3 regions of the Massilia sp. BKSP1R2A-1 genome follow, and region 3 is predicted to be linked to each of the others. Evidence: predicted binding sites of a transcription regulator. Region 3 holds the regulator's gene; each other region holds the start of a gene.
The links. Region 3 encodes sigma-54, which starts transcription at its own class of promoters, with help from an activator protein. Its sites were predicted from a motif close to TGGCANGNAANCTGCTTT; they were not measured.
Positions count from the first base shown of each region.

Region 1: ACQ7JA_RS10430 (PEP-CTERM sorting domain-containing protein) is a predicted target of sigma-54. The motif match lies at 2,392-2,409, and genes of this name have one in related genera.
Region 2: ACQ7JA_RS24020 (TorF family putative porin) is a predicted target of sigma-54. The motif match lies at 4,378-4,395, and genes of this name have one in related genera.

Region 1 covers NZ_JBOBRE010000005.1:272,052-278,690, forward strand. Annotated here, with positions in the region: gene purL (phosphoribosylformylglycinamidine synthase) at 1-439, opposite strand, end outside; gene ACQ7JA_RS10425 (tetratricopeptide repeat protein) at 627-2,255, shown strand; gene ACQ7JA_RS10430 (PEP-CTERM sorting domain-containing protein) at 2,451-3,116, shown strand; gene ACQ7JA_RS10435 (SAM-dependent methyltransferase) at 3,226-3,861, shown strand; gene ACQ7JA_RS10440 (hydantoinase B/oxoprolinase family protein) at 3,900-6,639, opposite strand, start outside.
Region 2 covers NZ_JBOBRE010000022.1:4,790-11,428, forward strand. Annotated here, with positions in the region: gene ACQ7JA_RS23990 (YifB family Mg chelatase-like AAA ATPase) at 1-97, opposite strand, end outside; gene ACQ7JA_RS23995 (adenine phosphoribosyltransferase) at 208-720, opposite strand; gene ACQ7JA_RS24000 (DUF4124 domain-containing protein) at 876-1,037, shown strand; gene ACQ7JA_RS24005 (hypothetical protein) at 1,061-1,339, shown strand; gene ACQ7JA_RS24010 (adenosylcobalamin-dependent ribonucleoside-diphosphate reductase) at 1,360-3,822, opposite strand; partial or broken gene ACQ7JA_RS24015 (accessory factor UbiK family protein) at 3,976-4,206, opposite strand; gene ACQ7JA_RS24020 (TorF family putative porin) at 4,477-5,211, shown strand; gene glnK (P-II family nitrogen regulator) at 5,231-5,569, shown strand; gene ACQ7JA_RS24030 (ammonium transporter) at 5,580-6,639, shown strand, end outside.
Region 3 covers NZ_JBOBRE010000011.1:84,892-91,530, reverse strand. Annotated here, with positions in the region: gene lptC (LPS export ABC transporter periplasmic protein LptC) at 1-125, shown strand, start outside; gene lptA (lipopolysaccharide transport periplasmic protein LptA) at 168-722, shown strand; gene lptB (LPS export ABC transporter ATP-binding protein) at 719-1,495, shown strand; gene ACQ7JA_RS17310 (RNA polymerase factor sigma-54) at 1,495-2,967, shown strand; gene hpf (ribosome hibernation-promoting factor, HPF/YfiA family) at 3,025-3,381, shown strand; gene ACQ7JA_RS17300 (enoyl-CoA hydratase/isomerase family protein) at 3,511-4,593, shown strand; gene rapZ (RNase adapter RapZ) at 4,702-5,580, opposite strand; gene hprK (HPr(Ser) kinase/phosphatase) at 5,606-6,541, opposite strand; gene ACQ7JA_RS17285 (PTS sugar transporter subunit IIA) at 6,594-6,639, opposite strand, start outside.

The DNA.
Region 1 (6,639 bases), on a different contig from region 3:
GGTCGTGCAGCAGCGCGGCGACCAGGCCGACTTCTTCGTCGTCCAGCTTCTTCGGCGCGCCGATGCCGGTGCCGAGCAGGCCGCTCTTGAGCACCACGGTGTAGCCGACGCCGCGTTCGATGCGGTGCACATGGGCCATGCCGCAGTTGTGCGCGATGTCGGTGGCCTTCGAGGCCCACGGCGAGATCGTACCCAGGCGCGGGATCACGAAGAACTCCTCGGTCACGCCTTCGTACAAAGTCTGGGCGGCAGGCTCGCCGTAGGTGAGCATGGCCGATAGACGCTCGGTGTCCTCCACGGACAGCGGTGCGCTGCTGTCGATGAAGTGGTAGAAGCGGGCCTGGACTGCGGCAATCGACGGGGCGACCGATTGGAGTTGCGACAGGAGGCGTTGGCTACGGAAGGCGGAGAGGGCGTTGGAACCCGGCAGAATCAACATGGCTGAGAAGTCGGTTGACGCAGCGTGGCTGCTAGGGTGGAAGATAGCCCGCTATTATACAGTGTTGCAATGCAGCGATGCATGCTGCCCAATGAAAGGCTTGTAGAACGGACATTTCTTGATCCCTCAGGAACTTATCGGTATTGTAAGGGCTACATAATTACGATCCGAAGAACGGAAAGCGAAGATGCAAGAGAATGCGAACCTGTCGGTCCTGATCGTCGATCCGAACCAGGGCATGCGCGGCAGCCTGCAGAACATGCTGAACCAGTCCGGCATCAGCAAGGTCGAGTCGGCGATCAACGCCAGCATGGCCATCAAGCAGCTCGGCAAACGGGCCTACGACATCATCCTGTGCGAATACGACCTCGGCGGCCCCAGCGGCGACGGCCAGGACGGCCAGCAGCTGCTCGAAGACCTGCGCCTCCACCGCCTGATCACGGCCTCCACCATCTTCATCATGCTGACTTCGGAAGGCGTCTACGACAAGGTCGTGAGCGCCGCCGAACTGACCCCGACCGATTACGTATTAAAACCCTTCACCGTCGAGATGCTGAGCAGCCGCATCAGGCGCGCGCTTGAGCGCCGCACCGCCCTGCTCCCGGTCTGGCAGCTCGCCGCCCAGGGCAAGCCGGTCGACGCCATCCGCGCCTGCACCACGGCGGCGATCGCCAGCCCGCGCTACGCGCTCGACTTCCTGCGCCTGAAGGCCGAGCTGCACACATCGAGCGGCGAACACGCGCAAGCCGGCAGCATCTACCGCGACGTGCTGGCCGAGCGCCCGCTGGGCTGGGCCGGCCTGGGCCTGGCGCGCACCATGGTGGCCCAGGGCCAGATCGAGGAAGCCCGCGACACGCTCGAACAGCTGGTGCAGGCCAATCCGCGCCTGATGGCCGCCTACGACCTGCTGGCGCGCTGCCACGAGAAACTCGGCGCCAGCCAGGACGCCCAGAAGGTGCTGGAAGACGCGGTCTCGATCTCGCCGCACATGGTGCGGCGCCTGCGCAAGCTCGGCGAAGTCGCGATGGAGAACGGCGACGCGCTGGCCGCCGAGAAGTCCTTCAAGCAGGTCGTCACCAAGGCCAGGTATTCGGAATTCCGCAATCCCGAAGACCACGTCAACCTCGTGAAAGCCCTGGTCACGCGCGGCGACGTGCAGGGCGCGAGCGGCGTGATCCGCGACCTGGAGCGTTCGATGCGCGGTAGCGCCGAGGTCGACGCCTGCAAGGCCTTTTCCAGCGCCCTGCTCCACGAAAAAATGGGCAATGGCAGCGCCGCGGTGGCCGAGTTGCAGATGGCGGCCGGCGCCGCGCGGACCAGCAATGCCTTGTCCTCGAACCTGCGCATCGGCCTGGCCGAAGCCTGCCTCGAACACCAGATGGACGAACAGGCTTCGAACGTCATGATGACCGTGATGCATGACGTCTCCAGCCCGGTCAGCATCGACGAAGCCATGGGTGTGTTCGTGCGCGCGGGCCGTCCCGACCTGGCCGACGGCATGGGCGCCCAACTGCGCGCCCAGGCCCAGATCCTGCTCGGGGTGGCCGACGAGAAGCGCAATATGGGCGACGTGCGTGGCGCAGTCCAGACCCTGCTCGAGGCGCTGCACATGGCGCCGGGCAATCTGCAGGTGATGGTCGCGGTGGCCGGGGGCATACTGCGACAGGTGAACGAAATGGGGTGGGACCACACGCTCGGCGGGGTCGCAAGGGAGCAGATCGAGAAGCTGCGGGTAATGGACCCGAATCATCCGCGCCTTCTGGCGCTCACCAGGGAATTCCTGGAAGCGCAGCGCAAGTTCGGTATTTCGACCTGACGAAGGGGCGTACGCCACAGCGTTCGCCTACCTGCAATGACGGGCAAGGAATAGCGCGGCGCGCTCGTGTCGGCCTTCTTTACACTGGCGGCAATCGTCAATACAAGACCACTGATTCTAAAAGGAAATTTCTCTATGGCATAGGATTTGCTTAAAGCATCGAGTAGTAAGCAAATCACAACTAGGGAGAAAAACATGAAATCAATTCGCTCGTTGTCGGCTGCTGTCTGCGTCGCTGCGCTGGCCTGGTCTACCGCGGTTTCCGCCGAAGTCATCAACAACACCGCCGTCGTCAGTACTGCCAGCCCGTTCGGCGCGCCCGACACTGCAACCTACGGCCAGACGTTCACTGTCGGCACCGATAATGTATTGAATGGTTTCTCGCTGTTCCTGAACGGTCGAGTGGGTTCGAGCCTGGACTTGCGCGGCTATGTCGCCGGCTGGGACGGCAACAAGGCGACAAGCATCCTCTACACGAGCACGACGCGTACGGCAACGGCCACCAGCGGCATGCAGGAGTTCGCCTTCGATACCGGCGCCCTTGCACTGACGGCCGGCGCGCAGTATGTGCTGTTCCTGTCGGTGTCGGAACTCGCTGCACAGGCTGATAGCGTGTACGACATGCCGATCACGGGCAACAACTACGGCGGCGGGCATTTCGTGTACTTCAACAACGGCGTCAACTTCAGCGCCCTGACCAGTAGCCAATGGGATTGCTCCACCGATTGCTTCGGCGCCGACGCGGCTTTCCGTGCCACGCTGACGAGCAGCGCCGACGTGCCCGAACCGGCATCGCTGGCGCTTCTCAGCCTAAGTCTGTTGGGCCTGGCCGGTTCGCGCGCCGGCCGCCGCAAGGACTGAGCGGCTTCACGGGGAACCGCTGGCCGGCATTCGCCAGCCAGCGGGGCGGCATCAAGGACGGGAATTGTGGCGTGCTGTATCATCCCGCACCTCGTCAAGAAAGCCGCACATGCTCATCATTACCATCAAACAGGGCAAGGAAAAGAACCTGCTCAACGGCGACCCGTGGATCTACCTGTCGGCCATCGACAAGGTCGAGGGTAAACCCCACGAACGCAGCAAGATCGGCGCCACGGCGCTCGTCCAGTCTTCCTCGCGCCAGTTCCTGGCCCGCGCCGCCTACAACGTCAAGTCGCAGATCGCCGGGCGCGTCTGGACCCTGCGCGAGGACGAACCGGTCGACCACGCCATGATCAAGCGCCGCGTGCAGGCGGCCGTCGCGCGCCGGCTCGGGAACGTTCCCGCCGCGGATCCCCAGGCCCTCGTTCAGTTGATCGACGGTGAACAGGATGGCTTGTCCGGCCTGCAGGTCCACGGTGTCGGCGGCGCTGCGGGCTACCTCGTCTGCCAGTTCAATGCCGGGGGTGTCGAATACTGGAAGATTCCGATCGTGCAGGCCCTCCTCAAGGAAACCAACTGCCCGAACGTCTACGAACGCTGCGACAAGCTGGTACGGGAAGCCGAGGGCTTGCCGTTCCGGTCGCGCGTGCTGGCTGGCGAAGAACCGCCGCAGCGCCTGATGGTGCGGGCAGATGGTCGGCTTGCGCCAATGGACATCCGCACCGGGTTCGTCTACCCGCGCTGAGTATATCGCGGTGTTGTTTCGAGCCGTGCAAGGCGTGGCTATCGGTCGGCGCCAGCGGCGTCGGCTTCATTCCGCCGCATTCCATAGCCACCGCCGCCTGGTGTCTCGATCACCAGCACATCGCCCGGCGCCATGTCCACCTTGCCGATGTGGCCGAGGGTTTCCACCGTCCCGTCGGCCCGCAGGACCGTGTTTCTTCCCCGCTCACCTGGCTCGCCGCCCGCCATGCCGAAAGGCGCATGGATGCGGTTGTTCGAGAGGATCGCCGCCGTCATCGGCTCGAGGAAACGCACCTTCCTCGTGCCGCCATTCCCACCATGCCAGCGCCCTGCTCCGCCCGAGCCCTGGCGGATCTCGTAGCTCTCCAGGCGAACAGGGAAGCGGAACTCGAGGATTTCCGGGTCCGTCAGCCGCGAGTTGGTCATGTTCGTCTGGACCACGTCGGTACCGTCGAAGCCTTCCCCCGCCCCCGAGCCGCCGGAGATCGTCTCGTAGTACTGGTAGCGTTCGTTCCCGAAGGTGAAGTTGTTCATCGTGCCCTGGCTTGCCGCCATCACGCCGAGGGCGCCGTAGAGCGCGTTGGTGATGCAGGTGGAAGTCTCGACATTCCCCGAGACCACCGAGGCCGGATAGTGCGGATTGAGCATGGAACCCGGCGGGATGATGACCTTGAGCGGCTTGAGGCAGCCGCCGTTGAGGGGAATCTCGTCGTCGACCAAAGTGCGGAAGACGTACAGCACCGCCGCCATGCAGACGGCCGACGGCGCATTGAAGTTGTTCGGCAGCTGGGCCGACGTGCCGGTGAAATCGATCTCCGCGCTGCGGCTGGCCTGGTGGACGCGGATCGCCACTTCGATGCGGGCGCCGTTGTCGAGGTCGTAGCTGTAGCGGCCATCCTTGAGGGCCGAGATCACGCGCCGCACCGCTTCTTCCGCATTGTCCTGCACATGGCCCATGTAGGCACGCACGACATCCAGGCCGAAATGCGCGACCATGCGGTGCAGTTCCTCGACGCCCTTCTGGTTGGCCGCGACCTGGGCGCGCAGGTCGGCCATGTTCTGGTCCGGATTCCTCGCCGGGTAGCGGCCGCTGCCGAGCAGGACACGGGCCGCATCTTCGCGCAGGATGCCGTCGCCGCCGTCGACCAGCTTGAAGTTGTCGATCAGGACGCCTTCCTGCTCGATGTGGTGCGAGTCCGGCGGCATGGATCCCGGCGTGGTGCCGCCGATGTCGGCGTGGTGGCCGCGCGAGCCGACGTAGAACAGGATTTCCCTTCCCGCCTCGTCGAACACGGGCGAGATCACGGTGACGTCGGGCAGGTGGGTGCCGCCGTTGTACGGATCGTTGAGCACATAGACGTCGCCGGCCTTCATCCTGCCCGCGTTCTTGCGCATCACGGTCTTGATGCTCTCGCCCATCGAGCCGAGGTGCACGGGCATGTGCGGCGCATTCGCGACCAGGTTGCCGCTTGCGTCGAAGATCGCGCAGCTGAAGTCCAGGCGCTCCTTGATGTTCACCGAATACGCCGTGTTCTGCAGCCGCAGGCCCATCTGCTCGGCAATCGACATGAACAGGTTGTTGAAGATCTCGAGCATCACCGGGTCGGCCGTGGTGCCGATGGCGCGCCGCGCGGGCAGCGCCTCCACGCGCCTGAGCACGAGGTGATTGTAGGGGGTCACCTCGGCCTGCCATCCCGGCTCCACGACGGTGGTCGCATTCGCTTCGGCGATGATCGCCGGGCCGCGCACGACGTCGCCGGGCCCGATGGACTCGCGCACGTAGATACCGGTGTCATGCCAGGCGCCGCCGCTGTACATCCTCACCGTTTCGCCGGCCTGCGGCTGCGCGCCGGTCGAGACGACGGACGCCTGCATCTCGCCGGGCGCGTCCGAGCGGCCGATCGCCTCCACGGAAACCGCTTCGACGACCAGGCCGCGCGAAGGCATCAGGAAGGAATAACGGCGTTTATAGGCCTGCTCGAATGCCGCCTGCATGGCGGCCGGGTCGGCGAAGGGCACGACGATGGCCGAATCGGTGCCCTCGTAGCGCAGGTGCACGCGCAGGACCAGTCCGATGCGTTCTTCGGCCACGCCCTGCCGCAGCAATTGGCCGCGCGCATCCTGGCCGAGGCTTGAGAGCTCCTGTGCCAGTGCATCGCTTCCCAGTTCGGCCAGGCGCCGTTCGATGGCGCGCTCGCGCATCGCGGTCTGGTCGGCCAGGCCCATGCCGTAGGCCGACAGCACGCCGGCCAGCGAATGGATGAAGACCGTCTTCATGCCCAGCGCGTCGGCGACGAGACAGGCGTGCTGTCCGCCGGCGCCGCCGAAGCTCGTCAGGGCATACTCGGTGACGTCGTGGCCGCGCTGCACGGAGATCTGCTTGATCGCATTGGCCATATTCCCGACCGCGATCCGGATGAAGCCTTCGGCCACTTCTTCCGGCGCCGGCGTCTGGCCGGTACTGGCGCCGATCTCCTGCGCCATCGCGGTGAAGCCCGCGCGCACGGCGCCGGGGTCGAGCGCGTCGATGCCCATCGGCCCGAACAGGCGCGGGAAGTGGCGCGGCTGGATCTTGCCGAGCATGACGTTGCAGTCGGTGACCGCGAGCGGTCCGCCGCGCCGGTAGCTGGCGGGGCCCGGGTTGGCGCCGGCGCTGTCGGGCCCCACGCGGTAGCGCGCGCCGTCGAAGTGCAGGATCGAGCCGCCGCCGGCCGCCACCGTGTGGATGCTCATCATCGGCGCGCGCATGCGTACGCCGGCGACCTGGGTCTCAAACACG
Region 2 (6,639 bases), on a different contig from region 3:
TGAAGGCGGGCAGCCCGTTCGCCAGGTGGACCTCGACATTGACGGCAGGCGCCGCCATGCCGGCCAGGGCGCGACTGCGTAAGACGGCGAGGCTCATGGGGCATCCTGGAAGTGAGAACTCGCAGGATGGTGGCACCGCTTGAAACTTCGCTTGTTGAGCCCACCCAAGCCTGCATCACGCGCGGCCTGGGCTGGCGGTGGCAGGCCTCAGACCTCGCGCAAGGTCACGACGGGCATCGTCAGCGCGCGTTTGTCCTTGAAGAAAGCGATATCGAACAGGGCCGCAGCGCCGACCACCTCCTTGCCCAGCTGGCGCAGCAGGCTTGCTGCCGCTTCGATGGTGCCGCCGGTGGCCAGCACGTCGTCGACGATCAGCACGCGCTCGCCCTTGATGCGCTCGGGCTGGATCTCGATGGTCGCGCTGCCATATTCACGCTTGTAATCGATGCTGATTGATTTTCCCGGCAATTTACCGGCCTTGCGCGCCATGGCGAAGCCGACCTTGTGCTCCAAAGCCAGTGCGCCGGCGATCATGAATCCGCGCGCATCCATGGCCAGGATGAAATCGAAGTGCAATTCATCGGTCTTCGCGTGCAAGGTGTCGACGGCAAGGCGCCAATACTCGGGATTATCGAAAATACAGCCGACGTCGATGAAATTGACGCCCGGTTCCGGATAGTCCTGGAAGAATTCCAGGGGAACGCTGTTGAAATCGTTCATGGGTAGTAGCGGTGGATGGTGAAGCGAATGGAGAGGGAAGCGCGATTATCGCCGGTCTGCGCAAAGGCTGCGCGATGTTGCTGCGAGATTTGGAGACTTTTCCAGGTACATCGCCGTGCTAGGCTGTCTTTTTTGCGCTGGAGAATGTTGTGGGAGTGAAGTGCTTGGCCGCCGCGCTGGGTTTGCTGTGCGCGATGGCCGCAGCCGATAGCCATGCCCAGGTGTACAAATGGGTCGATGCCTCGGGGAGGGTGGATTCCGGCGACCGGAACGACCGCGAGGTCGCCCAGCGCGACGTCGGCAGCTTCTGCTCCTGATTCATCAACCCGAAAGCCCTCAATTGAATATCGACGTATCGCTCGCCGACACCATCGAGCAGGACGAAGTCCTCCACCTGTATCGCGCCAACGGCTGGTCCTCGAGCGAGAAGCCGGTCCAGCTCATGGCGGCGCTGCGCAACTCGCACGCGCTGGTGACGGCCCGCATCGACAGGCAACTGGTCGGACTGGGCGACGAGGAAAGGATGCGGCGGGCCTTTGTCCGCATCCTGGGCAAGCCGCCCCAGGCCGTGCTGCGCGAGGCGCGCCTGCGCACGGGTTACGACCTGCCTGAGATATAGCCGGGCGCGTTCGACGGCGCTCAGCCGCACTCGCCCACGTAGTGGCACTCGCCGCAGCGGGTGCAGCCATCCACCTTGCGCAGGGCCCGCGCGCCGCATTCCGGGCACTTGGCCCCGCTGACCGTCGGCAGGGCGCCGGCTGCGGTCGCCGGCTGCGGCTCGGTTTCCAGAGACAGGCCCTCGCCGCGCGCGGCGAAGCGGCGCGCCAGTTCCGGCACCGCCAGCTGGTTGCCCCAGGCGTCGAGGAAGCCGCGGCGTATCAGGACCCGCTGCAGCATGAAGGCGATCGCCGCCACTTCCGAATCGTGGTAAACCGGCACCTGGGTGCCGTCCTCGCGCGTGAGGTAGCCGCAGCGCACCGGGCCCTTTTCCCATACCACGTCGCGCATGTCCGCCAGCGCCCGCGCGATCGGGCCGCCGGCGCGCGCCACCATCGACAGCAGGCGCATCGAGGCGGTAATCCACTGCTGTCCGTCGGTGCGCTGGTTGGAGGGCATGAAGAACTCGAAGGGACGCTCGATGGTCGCCGGCCTGCCATCGAAGATGCCGTCGGCGCGGATGAAGCTCACCGTCAGGTAGGCGGTCTTGCGGCCTTCCTGGGTCGAGTATTCGATCTTGGAGGTCACCGATTCGAGCTCGCCCAGCGGCCGCCGCTCGAAGCGCTTGCGCAGCGGGTCTTCGTCAGGCTGCGCGGCCTGCGGGGCTGCGTTCGAGGTCGACAGCACACTGCCCAGCACCGTGTTCGGACGGTAGGTCGCCAGGCCCTTCAGGCCCGCCTGCCAGGCCTGGCTGTAGAGATCGCGGAAGTCGTCAAAAGGATAGTCTTCCGGCACGTTGACGGTCTTCGAGATCGCCGTGTCGACGAAGGGCTGCACTGCCTGCACCATGCGCAAGTGCTCGATCGCGCGCATCTCGAGCGCGGTCACGAAGGCGGGCGGCAGGGCGTCCACGTCGTAGCCCATCCGGCGGTACAGGCGCCAGGCATGGTCCTCGACCTGGTAGCCGCGCATGGAACCGTCCGCCATGCGCTTCTTGCGCTGGTAGGTCCAGGAGTAGGGCGGCTCGATGCCGTTCGAGGCATTGTCGGCGAAGGCCAGCGAGATGGTGCCGGTGGGCGCGATCGACAGCAGGTGGGAGTTGCGGATGCCGTACATGCGGATCGCCTCGCGCAGCCAGTCGGGCAGGCGCTGCACGAACTGGCCGTCCAGGTACTTGTCCGCGTCGAACAGCGGGAAGGGACCCTTCTCGCGCGCCAGCGCCACCGAGGTGGCATAGGCCGCATCGCGCAGGGTCTCGGCGATGCGCGCGGCCATCGCCCGCCCCTCGTCGGAATCGTAGCGCAGGCCCAGCATGACGAGGGCGCTGCCCAGGCCCAGGAAGCCGAGGCCGATGCGGCGCTTGGCCTGCGATTCCGCCTGCTGCTGCGGCAGCGGCCATTCGGTCGCGTCCAGCACCAGGTCGAGCATGCGCACGCCCACCGCCGCGACTTCGCACATGCGCTCGAAGTCGAAGGAGGGGCTGGCGCCGAACGGATCGTCGACGAAAGCCGTGAGGTTCACCGAACCCAGGTCGCAGCAGCCGTAGGCGGGCAGGGGCTGCTCGCCGCAGGGATTGGTGGCGTGCAGCTGTTCGGCGTACCAGAGATTGTTTTCCGCATTCATGCGGTCGATGAAGAGCACGCCCGGCTCGGCGTGGTCGTAGGTCGAGGCAATGATGCGGTCCCACAGCTCGCGTGCGCGCACCTGGCGATACGACCAGCGGCCATCGTCCAGGCGGCGCGCGCCGGCCATGTCTTCCTCGCCCGGCTCGGCGCGGTGGACCAGGTCGAACATGGCGTCGCTTTCCACCGCGCGCATGAAGTCGTCGCTGACGCCGACCGAGATATTGAAGTTGGTGAGGCCGCCCGCGTCCTTGGCGGCGATGAAGCGTTCGATGTCGGGGTGGTCGATGCGCAGCACGCCCATCTGGGCGCCGCGCCGCGCGCCGGCCGATTCGACCGTGCGGCAGGAGGCATCGAACACTTCCATATAGGAGACCGGTCCGGAGGCGCGCGAGCGGGTGCCGTGGACCTTGCTGCCCATGGGGCGGATGGCGCTGAAGTCGTAGCCGACCCCGCCGCCGCGGCGCATGGTCTCGGCCGCCTCGGCCAGGGCGGTATAGATGCCGGGCAGGGGGCCGTCGTTGCCGGAGATCGAATCGCCGACCGGCTGCACGAAACAGTTGATGAGGGTGGCCTGCAGGCCGAGGCCGGCGGCCGAGGCGATGCGTCCGGCGGGCACGAAGCCCTGTTCCTGGGCCCAGAGGAAGTGCGCTTCGCGCTCCTCGCGCCCGTCTTCGGCTTCGAGCGCGGCCAGGGCGCGCGCCACGCGCCGGCGTACGTCGACGATGCCGGTTTCGGCGCCCTTGGCGTATTTCTCGCGCAGGACGTCGAGCGAGACTTCCTGCGGCGGCAGGCCGCCCGGCGCCGTGTCGACTGCATTCATGGTGCGCACCTCACCGGCATGAATGCCGTCGCAGAATCAGGGTTTGTCGAGGACGACGTGGGGCGTGGCCGGATCGGTGGCGCCGGGGAGCGGGCCGGCGGAAGATGCGGCGGCCGAAGGGGTGGCCGAAGCGCTCGCGCCGGACTGGCCGGCCAGGCGGGCTTCCAGTTCCACCACGCGCAGCTCCAGCGCTTCCAGGCGGGCGCGGGTCTTGGCCAGCACCTGGGCCTGGATGTCGAATTCTTCGCGGGTGACCAGGTCGAGCTTGGAGAAGCCCTGGGTCATCATCGCCTTGACGTTGCGCTCGATGTCCTTGGCCGGGGTGCTTTCCAGCGCCTGGTTGATCTTGCCTTGGATGTCGTTGAAGAAGTTGTTCATATCCATTTCCTGGTCAGGCGGCGTGCTGCACCACGACAGTGCAGCGACATCCGCTTTGGTGCGTGGCGCGGGCTTGGCAACCCTTTGCGCCGGTTGACGGGCTTGTTCTTATCGCAAATGGGGCGGATGGCTGAGAAAACAAGCACCCGAAACCACCCCAGGCAGCGGTTTTTGCGCTGGCACGCATCCTGCTAAAGAGTTATCAGGCGTGCAGCAGACAGGATTGTAAACCGCAACAGCTCCGCCCGGAGCCAAGTTGACTATAAGGGGAATGTCATGAAGTGCAAAGCAAGTGCAGCAGCAGTGAGCTGGGCCATCCTGGCCCTTTCCAGCGTTCCCGCCTTCGCGCAAGAAGCGACTCCTGAACATCAGATCAGCTACAACGCCTCGATCACCAGCGACTACCGTTACCGCGGCCTGTCGCAGACCCGCCTGAACGGCGCGCTGCAGGGCGGCGTCGACTACACGCACAGCCCGACCGGCCTGTACGTGGGCACCTGGCTGTCCACCATCAAGTGGACCAAGGATCTTGGCGGCGACGGCAGCATCGAATGGGATCTGTATGGCGGCAAGCGCGGCAACATCAGCGAAAACCTGACCTATGACGTTGGCGGCCTGTATTACTACTACCCGTCGAACGACCTGAACCCGAGTGCCAACACCTTCGAACTCTACGCGCGCCTCGGCTTCGGCCCGGCCTACGTGAAGTACTCGCACTCGACCACCAACCTGTTCGGCACCGCGAACAGCAAGCGCAGCGGCTACCTGGATCTCGGCGCCGACATCGACATCGGCGACAAGATGCTCCTGAACCTGCATGCGGGCCGCCAGGAAGTGAACAACAACGGCGCCTACTCGTACACCGACTACAAGGCCGGCATCACCAAGGACTTCGGCGTCGCCAGCGTGTCGATGGCCTGGGTCAAGGCCACTACCAAGGCCTACCTGAGCCCCGAAGGCAAGGACCTGGGTCGCTCGATGGTCGTGCTCAGCCTGTCCAAAACTTTCTGATAGTCAAAGAGGTATCACCATGAAAATGATTACCGCCATCATCAAGCCCTTCAAGCTGGACGAAGTCCGTGAAGCGCTGTCGGAGATCAATGTGCAAGGCATGACGGTCACCGAAGTAAAGGGTTTCGGCCGCCAGAAGGGCCACACCGAGCTGTACCGCGGCGCGGAATACGTGGTCGATTTTCTTCCGAAGATCAAGATCGAGGCCGCCGTCGACGACGCCGTGGCCGAGCAGGTGATCGACGCCATTTCCGGCGCCGCCCGCACCGGCAAGATCGGCGACGGCAAGATCTTCGTGGCCGACCTGAACCAGGTCATCCGTATCCGTACCGGCGAGACCGGCAACGACGCACTGTAAGAGGAACCCGATGAAATCCACCCTTACCAAAGTCCTGGCCGGCCTTACCGCCGCCAGCGTGGCGCTGCCGGCCCTGGCGGCGCCTTCCATCAACAAGGGCGACACCGCCTGGATGTTCGTGGCGACCCTGCTCGTCATCATGATGTCGATTCCCGGCCTGGCCCTGTTCTACGGCGGCCTGGTGCGCGCCAAGAACATGCTGTCGGTGCTGATGCAGGTCTTCATGGTGTTCTCGCTGATCATTGTCCTGTGGTGCCTGTACGGCTACTCGCTGGCCTTCACCCAGGGCGGCACCGCCTTCATCGGCGGCTTCGACCGCGTCTTCCTGAACGGCATCTACGACGCCGCCGCCGGCACCTTCAGCCAGGCCGCGACCTTCAGCAAGGAGACGATGATCCCCGAGTTCATCTTCGTCGCCTTCCAGGGCACCTTCGCCGCCATCACCTGCGGCCTGATCGTCGGCGCGTTCGCGGAGCGCGTGCGCTTCTCGGCAGTGCTGGCCTTCATGGTGATCTGGTTCACCTTCGGCTACCTGCCGGTGGCCCACATGGTCTGGTTCTGGGCCGGTCCCGACGCGATCACCGATGCGGCTTCGCTGGCCAAGGTCACCGCCGACGCCGGCTTCCTGTGGCAGAAGGGCGCCCTCGACTTCGCGGGCGGCACCGTGGTGCACATCAACGCCGCCGTGGCCGGCCTGGTCGGCGCCTATGTGATCGGCAAGCGCACGGGTCTGGGGCGCGAATCGATGGCCCCGCACTCGCTGACCATGACCATGATCGGCGCCTCGCTGCTGTGGGTGGGCTGGTTCGGCTTCAATGCCGGCTCGGCGCTGGAAGCGGGCGACATCGCCGCCCTGGCCTTCATCAACACCCTGCTGGCGACCGCCTGCGCGGCCGTCTCGTGGATGTTCGGCGAGTGGATCTTCAAGCGCAAGCCTTCGCTGCTGGGCGCGGTGTCGGGCGCGGTCTCGGGCCTGGTGGCCATCACCCCGGCCTGCGGCTTCGTCGGTCCGATGGGCGCCCTGGTCATCGGCCTGCTGGCCGGCGTGGTCTGCCTGTGGGGCGTGACCG
Region 3 (6,639 bases):
CGATCGAGATGCAGCTCGGCTCCGCCACCGTGACCGGCACCGGCATGGTCGCGAACAACGCGACCCAGAAGCTGCACCTGGCCAGCCGCGGCCAGATCGTCTATCCGCCGCGCGCGCAACGCTGATTTTCAATGCCCGCGCCGCGTTACAACAGGACCAGCAAAACCATGAAAAAAATACTCGCTGCCACTTTCCTCACCCTGGCATCGCTCACCGCCACGGCGGAGCGCGCCGATTCGCTCAAGCAGGCCGTGATCAACTTCGACACGCTCGACGTCGACGAAGTCACCCAGACCCGCATCCTGACCGGCAACGTCGTGCTCACCCGCGGCACCCTGGTGCTCAAGTCGGACCGCGCCCTGGTGAAGGAAACGCCGGAAGGCTATATGAGCGTGACGCTCACCGCCAACAACGGCAAGCTCGCCACCTTCCGCCAGAAGCGCGACGGCGGTCCCGACCTGTGGGTCGAGGGCCAGGCCCAGCGCATCGAATACGACGAGCGCGCCGAGCTGGTGAAGCTGTTCACCACCGCCGAGGTGCGCGAGCTGGAGAACGGCCGCATGACCAATGAGATCAAGGGTCCCTTCATCTCCTACGACAACCGCCGTGAAGTGGCCCAGGTGCGCAACGACCCCAGCGGCAAGAGCACGGTCGGCGGCGGCCGCGGCACCCTGATCATCGCGCCGCGCCGCACGACGCCGGCGGAGGGCGCCAAGCAATGAACGCCGTACTGGAAAAACCCGCCGGCGACAGCTGCAGCACCCTGGTCGTCAAGGGCCTGCAGAAGAGCTACGGCAAGCGCCTGGTGGTGCGCGATGTCTCGCTGCAGGTCGACTGCGGCGAGGTGGTCGGCCTGCTCGGCCCCAACGGCGCCGGCAAGACCACGTCCTTCTACATGATCGTCGGCCTGGTGCCGTCGGATGCCGGCTCGATCGACATCAACGGCACCGACATCACGAGCCTGCCGATCCACCGGCGCGCGGTGCTGGGCCTGTCCTACCTGCCGCAGGAAGCCTCGGTGTTCCGGAAGCTCACGGTAGAAGAGAACATCCGCGCCGTGCTGGAACTGCAGCGCGACGAGAATGGCAAGGCCCTGGGCAAGAACGAGATCAACGAGCGCCTCGACACCCTGCTGGCCGAGCTGCAGATCGAAAAGCTGCGCGAGAACCCGGCGCTGTCGCTGTCGGGCGGCGAGCGCCGCCGCGTGGAGATCGCGCGCGCGCTGGCCACCAACCCGCGCTTCGTGCTGCTCGACGAACCGTTCGCGGGCGTGGACCCGATCGCGGTGATCGAGATCCAGCGCATCGTGCGCTTCCTGAAGGAGCGCAACATCGGCGTGCTGATCACCGACCACAACGTGCGCGAGACGCTCGGCATCTGCGACCGCGCCTACATCATCAACCAGGGCGCCGTGCTGGCTTCCGGCCGTCCCGACGACATCATCGCCGACGAATCCGTGCGACGCGTCTACCTCGGCGAACACTTCAGGATGTAATGAAACAGTCCCTGCAGCTCCGCACCTCGCAGCACCTTGCGCTGACGCCGCAGCTGCAGCAGTCGATCCGCCTGCTGCAGCTGTCCACGCTCGAACTGCACCAGGAGATCGAGCAGATCCTGCACGACAATCCGCTGCTCGAGCGTCTCGACGATCCACTCGACCGCTCGGTGCGCCTGCTGGCCGACGGCGCCATCAACACGGCGCCTGCCAATGGCGAGGCGCCGAGCGCGCAGCCCGCCCAGGAAGAAGGCGGCGCCAAGGCCGAGGGCGAGGGACATGAGGATGGCGAGCAGGGCGAGCGCGGCGACGCCGACAGCGACTGGGGCGGCGAGGGCGGCGGCGCACGCAGCGGCGACGACGAGGACGGACGCCCGCAACTGGAAGCCGACGGCACCACCCTGCGCGAACACCTGGCGGAGCAGATCCGCCTGACCGGCTGCAGCGCGCGCGACCGCGCCCTGGCCGAGCTGGTGATCGACGCCCTGGACGACAACGGCTACCTGGAAGAACCGCTCGACGAGATCCACGCGCGCCTGCCCGAGGAACTCGAGATCGACATGGACGAGCTGCGCTGCGCGCTGGCCCTGATCCAGAGCCTCGACCCGGTCGGCGTGGGCGCGCGCAGCGCGGCCGAATGCCTGGCGCTCCAGATCCGCCGCATGCCGGGCGTGCCGCTCGTCACGCGGCGCCTGGCCCTGAAAATCGTCGAGGGTTACCTGAGCTGGTTCGCCCAGCGCGAATACACCAAGCTGAAGAAGGCGCTCGACTGCGACGACGAAGACCTGCGCGAAGTGCAGGCCGTGGTCCGCCAGTGCAATCCGCATCCCGGCGCGGCCTTCGCCTCGAACGTGTCGGACTACGTGGTGCCGGACGTGATCGTCCGCCGCGCCAAGCACGGCTGGTCGGTTTCGCTGAACCCGGACGTGATGCCGAAGCTGCGCGTGAACTCCCTGTACGCCAACCTGCTCAAGCAGGGAAAAAGCGAAAGCCAGATGGGCGCGCAGTTGCAGGAAGCCAAGTGGCTCATCAAGAATATGCGCCAGCGCTTCGACACGATCCTGCGTGTTGCCGAGGCAATTGTGGAGCGCCAGCGTAACTTTTTCAGTCACGGCGCCGTTGCCATGCGCCCTCTTGTTTTGCGTGAGATAGCTGATACACTAGGCCTACACGAGAGCACAATCTCCCGTGTAACCACGCAGAAATACATGCTGACCCCGCACGGCATGTTTGAGCTGAAGTACTTCTTCGGAAGCCATGTCGCCACCGAAGCGGGGGGAGAAGCCTCCTCGACGGCGATCCGCGCGCTCATCGCGCAATTGACAGGAGCAGAAGACCCTAGGAACCCATTATCCGACAGCAAGATCGCGGAGATGCTCGGGGAACAAGGTATGGTCATTGCGCGCAGGACGGTCGCCAAGTACCGCGAAGCGCTCAAGATTCCGCCCGTCAGCCTCCGCAAATCCCTGTAAAGCACCTGCCCACACTCACCTTGTGGCGCGGGCAGGGCACCTTCCCAAGGAGTGTGTATGAACCTCACAATCAGCGGTCACCATCTCGAAGTCACCCCCGCCATCCGTGAATACGTTCAGAATAAGCTCGAGCGCATCACCCGCCATTTCGACCACGTGATCGATACCCACGTGTTCCTCGCGATCGACAATCTCACCGAAAAAGAAAAAAGGCAGAAAGCCGAAATCAACTTATCGGTATCGGGAAAGAAACTCCACGTCGCCAGCGCCGCACAAGACCTGTACGCCGCGATCGACACGCTGATGGACAGACTGGACAGGCAGGTTTTAAAACACAAATCCATGCTGCAAGACCATAACCACGTCGCGCACAAGCGCATGCCGGATATCGACGAAACCACGGCAGCAGCGTAAACACAGCCGCGCACATTCCGCGGCAACACCGCAAGGGCGTCTAAGGGGACGCCCTTTTTGCATTGTAAAGATAGGAATTTGCTGGCAGCCTTCGGTAGAATGCATCATTTTTCGACCACAGAAGCTGCCATGACCGATTACGTCCTGACCCGCGTCGCCAACCGCACCGGCGTCATCACGCTCGACCGCCCGAAAGCCCTGAACTCGCTGTCGCTCGACATGGTGCGCGCCATCACCGCGATCCTGCTGGAATGGCAGGCCGATGCCGGCATCGACGCCGTCGTCATCACCAGCAGCAGCGAGAAGGCCCTGTGCGCAGGCGGCGACATCCGCTTCTTCCACGACGTCGGCCGTGTGGCGCCGACGGGCGGCAGCGCGCTGCTGGAAGATTTCTTCACCGAGGAATACGCGCTCAATCACCTGATCCACTTCTATCCGAAACCGTATATCGCGGTGATGGACGGCGTGGTAATGGGCGGCGGCATGGGCATCGCCCAGGGCGGGCCAGGCTGCGGCCTGCGCATCGTCACCGACCGCACCAAGATGGCGATGCCGGAAGTGAACATCGGCCTGTTCCCGGACGTGGGCGGCAGCCATTTCCTCTCGCATGCGCCGGGACAGCTGGGGCAGTACCTGGGCCTGACCGGGTTGACGATCGGCGCGGCCGATGCGCTCTACGTGGGACTAGCCGACGTGTTCGTGCCTGGCGAGAAGCTGGGCGAGCTGAATGCGCTGATCGAGACCACGCCGGGGGCGCAGCTGCCGCAGGCGATCCGCACCTATGCGGCGCAGTTCGCGGCCCAGGCGGGCGCCAGCGAGCTGCAGGCGCAGCGCGGCGTGATCGATGCGCACTTCGGCGCGGCCTCGGTGGCGGCCATCATGGCGTCGCTGGCGCGCGACGAGAATCCGTTTGCGCAGAAGGCGCTGAAGGCGATGCGCCAGCGCTCGCCCCTGATGATGTGCGTGACGCGCGAACTCTTGCAGCGTGGTGCGTCGCTCGATGTGGCGGACTGCCTGCGCATGGAGCGTAACCTGGTGCGCCGCAATTTCGAGCACGGCGAGGTGCTGGAGGGCGTGCGGGCGCTGGTGATCGACAAGGACAATCAGCCGAAGTGGAATCCGGTGACGCTGGAGGAGGTAACGCCGGAAATGGTGGCGCGCTTCTTCGAGCCGGTGTGGCCTGAGTACGCTCACCCGCTGCGCCATCTGTAGGGTGAACGGCTTCGCCGTCCGCGCGTTCAACTCATGGCTGAATTGAGGCGGCGCGTCTATTCATGGCTTGGTTGAACGCGCGGTCGGCAGAGCCGACCACCCTACAGATCAATGGCCTGCGTGCTTTGGCTGCTCGCGGTGGCGCACGATCACCCGTTCGGTCGAACTGAAGTAAGCCCCCAAGCGCTCGGCCATGTACACTGACCGATGCTGCCCACCCGTACACCCCACCGCCACCGTCAAATAGCTGCGGTTGTCCGTCTTGAACGAAGGCAGCCACTTGGCGACAAACGCCTTGATATCCCCCAGCATGTCCGCCGCGCTCGGCTGCGCGTCGAGGAAGTCGATCACCGGCTGGTCACGGCCGGTCAGCGGGCGCAGGGCCAGGTCGTAATACGGGTTCGGGATCGCGCGCACGTCGAACACGAAGTCCGCATCCAGCGGCACGCCCACCTTGAAGGCGAAGGATTCGAAGAACAGGGTCAGCGGCGCGTGCTCGACGTCGGCCAGTTCCTTGATCCAGGCGCGCAGCTTGTTGGCCGAGAGTTCGGAGGTGTCGATCACGTGGCCCAGGTTCTCGATCGCCGACAGGCGTTCGCGTTCCTCGGCGATGCATTCGATCAGGGTGCGGCGTGAAGCGGGATTCTCGCCGGGGCGCAGCTCGTGCGACAGCGGGTGGCTGCGGCGGGTCTCCGAGAAGCGCGCCACCAGCGAGTGCGTGCTCGAGGTCAGGAACATGACCTTGACGTTGTGGCCTTCTTCCTTCAGGTGGCGCACGCTGACCGGCAGCTCCACCAGCGATTCGGCGCTGCGCGCATCGACCGCGACGGCGATCTTGTCGGTGCCTTTTTCGTTGACCGCGTAGACCAGGGCCGGCAGCAGGGCCGGCGGGAGGTTGTCGACGCAGTAGTAGCCTGCGTCTTCCAGGACGTTGAGGGCAACCGATTTGCCCGAGCCGGAAATGCCGGTAATGAGGACGATGTGCATGGCGCGATGATACCCCAAATGGGGGTTAGTCACCGCTCATCGCTTGACGTTGCCGCTCCATGAATTCCTGCAGCGTGTCGATGCCGCGCAGCTGCAGGATGGTGTTGCGCACGGCCGCTTCCAGCAGCACCGCGATGTTGCGGCCGGCCGCGACGGGGATCACAACCTTGCGGATCGGCAGGCCCAGCACGTCCTCGGTCGGGAAGTGGAAGGGCAGGCGTTCGACCTCTTCGTCGAGGGCGCCGCGCTTGACCAGGTGGACGATCAGCTTGAGGCGCATCTTGCGGCGCACCGCGGTCTCGCCAAAAATCGCCTTGATGTCCAGGAGGCCCAGGCCGCGCACTTCCAGCAGGTTCTGCAGCAGCGGCGGGCAACGGCCCTCGATCATGTTCGGGGCGATGCGCGAGAATTCGACGGCGTCGTCGGCCACCAGGCCGTGCGAGCGCGAGATCAGTTCCAGGCCCAGCTCGCTTTTACCGAGGCCCGAGTCGCCGGTGATCAGCACGCCCACGCCCAGCACGTCCATGAAGACGCCGTGCATGATGACGCGCTGCGCCAGCTTCTTGGAGAGATACACGCGCAGGAAGTCGATCACCTGCGCCGCCGGCAGCGGGGTCGAGAACAGGGGAATGTTCTGCTCGTCGCAAATGGCGAGGATGTCGGGCGGGGTTTCCAGGCCCTGGGCGATGATCAGCGCCGGCGGGCCGCCGCCGACCAGCTCGCCGATCACGTGGGAACGCGAGCTCGATTTCAGGCGGTGGTAGTAATTCAGTTCCTGGTGCCCGAAGACCTGGATGCGGCCCGGGTGGATCAGGTTCAGGTGGCCGACCTGGTCGGCGGCCGAGGCGGCATCGCCCGCGATCTGGCGTTCGCCGCCGGGGAAACCCGCGAACCAGCCGAGTTGCAGGCTGTCACGGTTGTCGTCGTACAGCCGTTGGATCGTCAGCGGGGTTTGCAGCATGGGCATAGTGATATGAGCTCGGCAGATTGCCGTGAGGACAGCTCAGTATAGCTCAGCCCAAGGCCTGGAGGCTGGGTTGCCAGTTGATGATGCGCTCG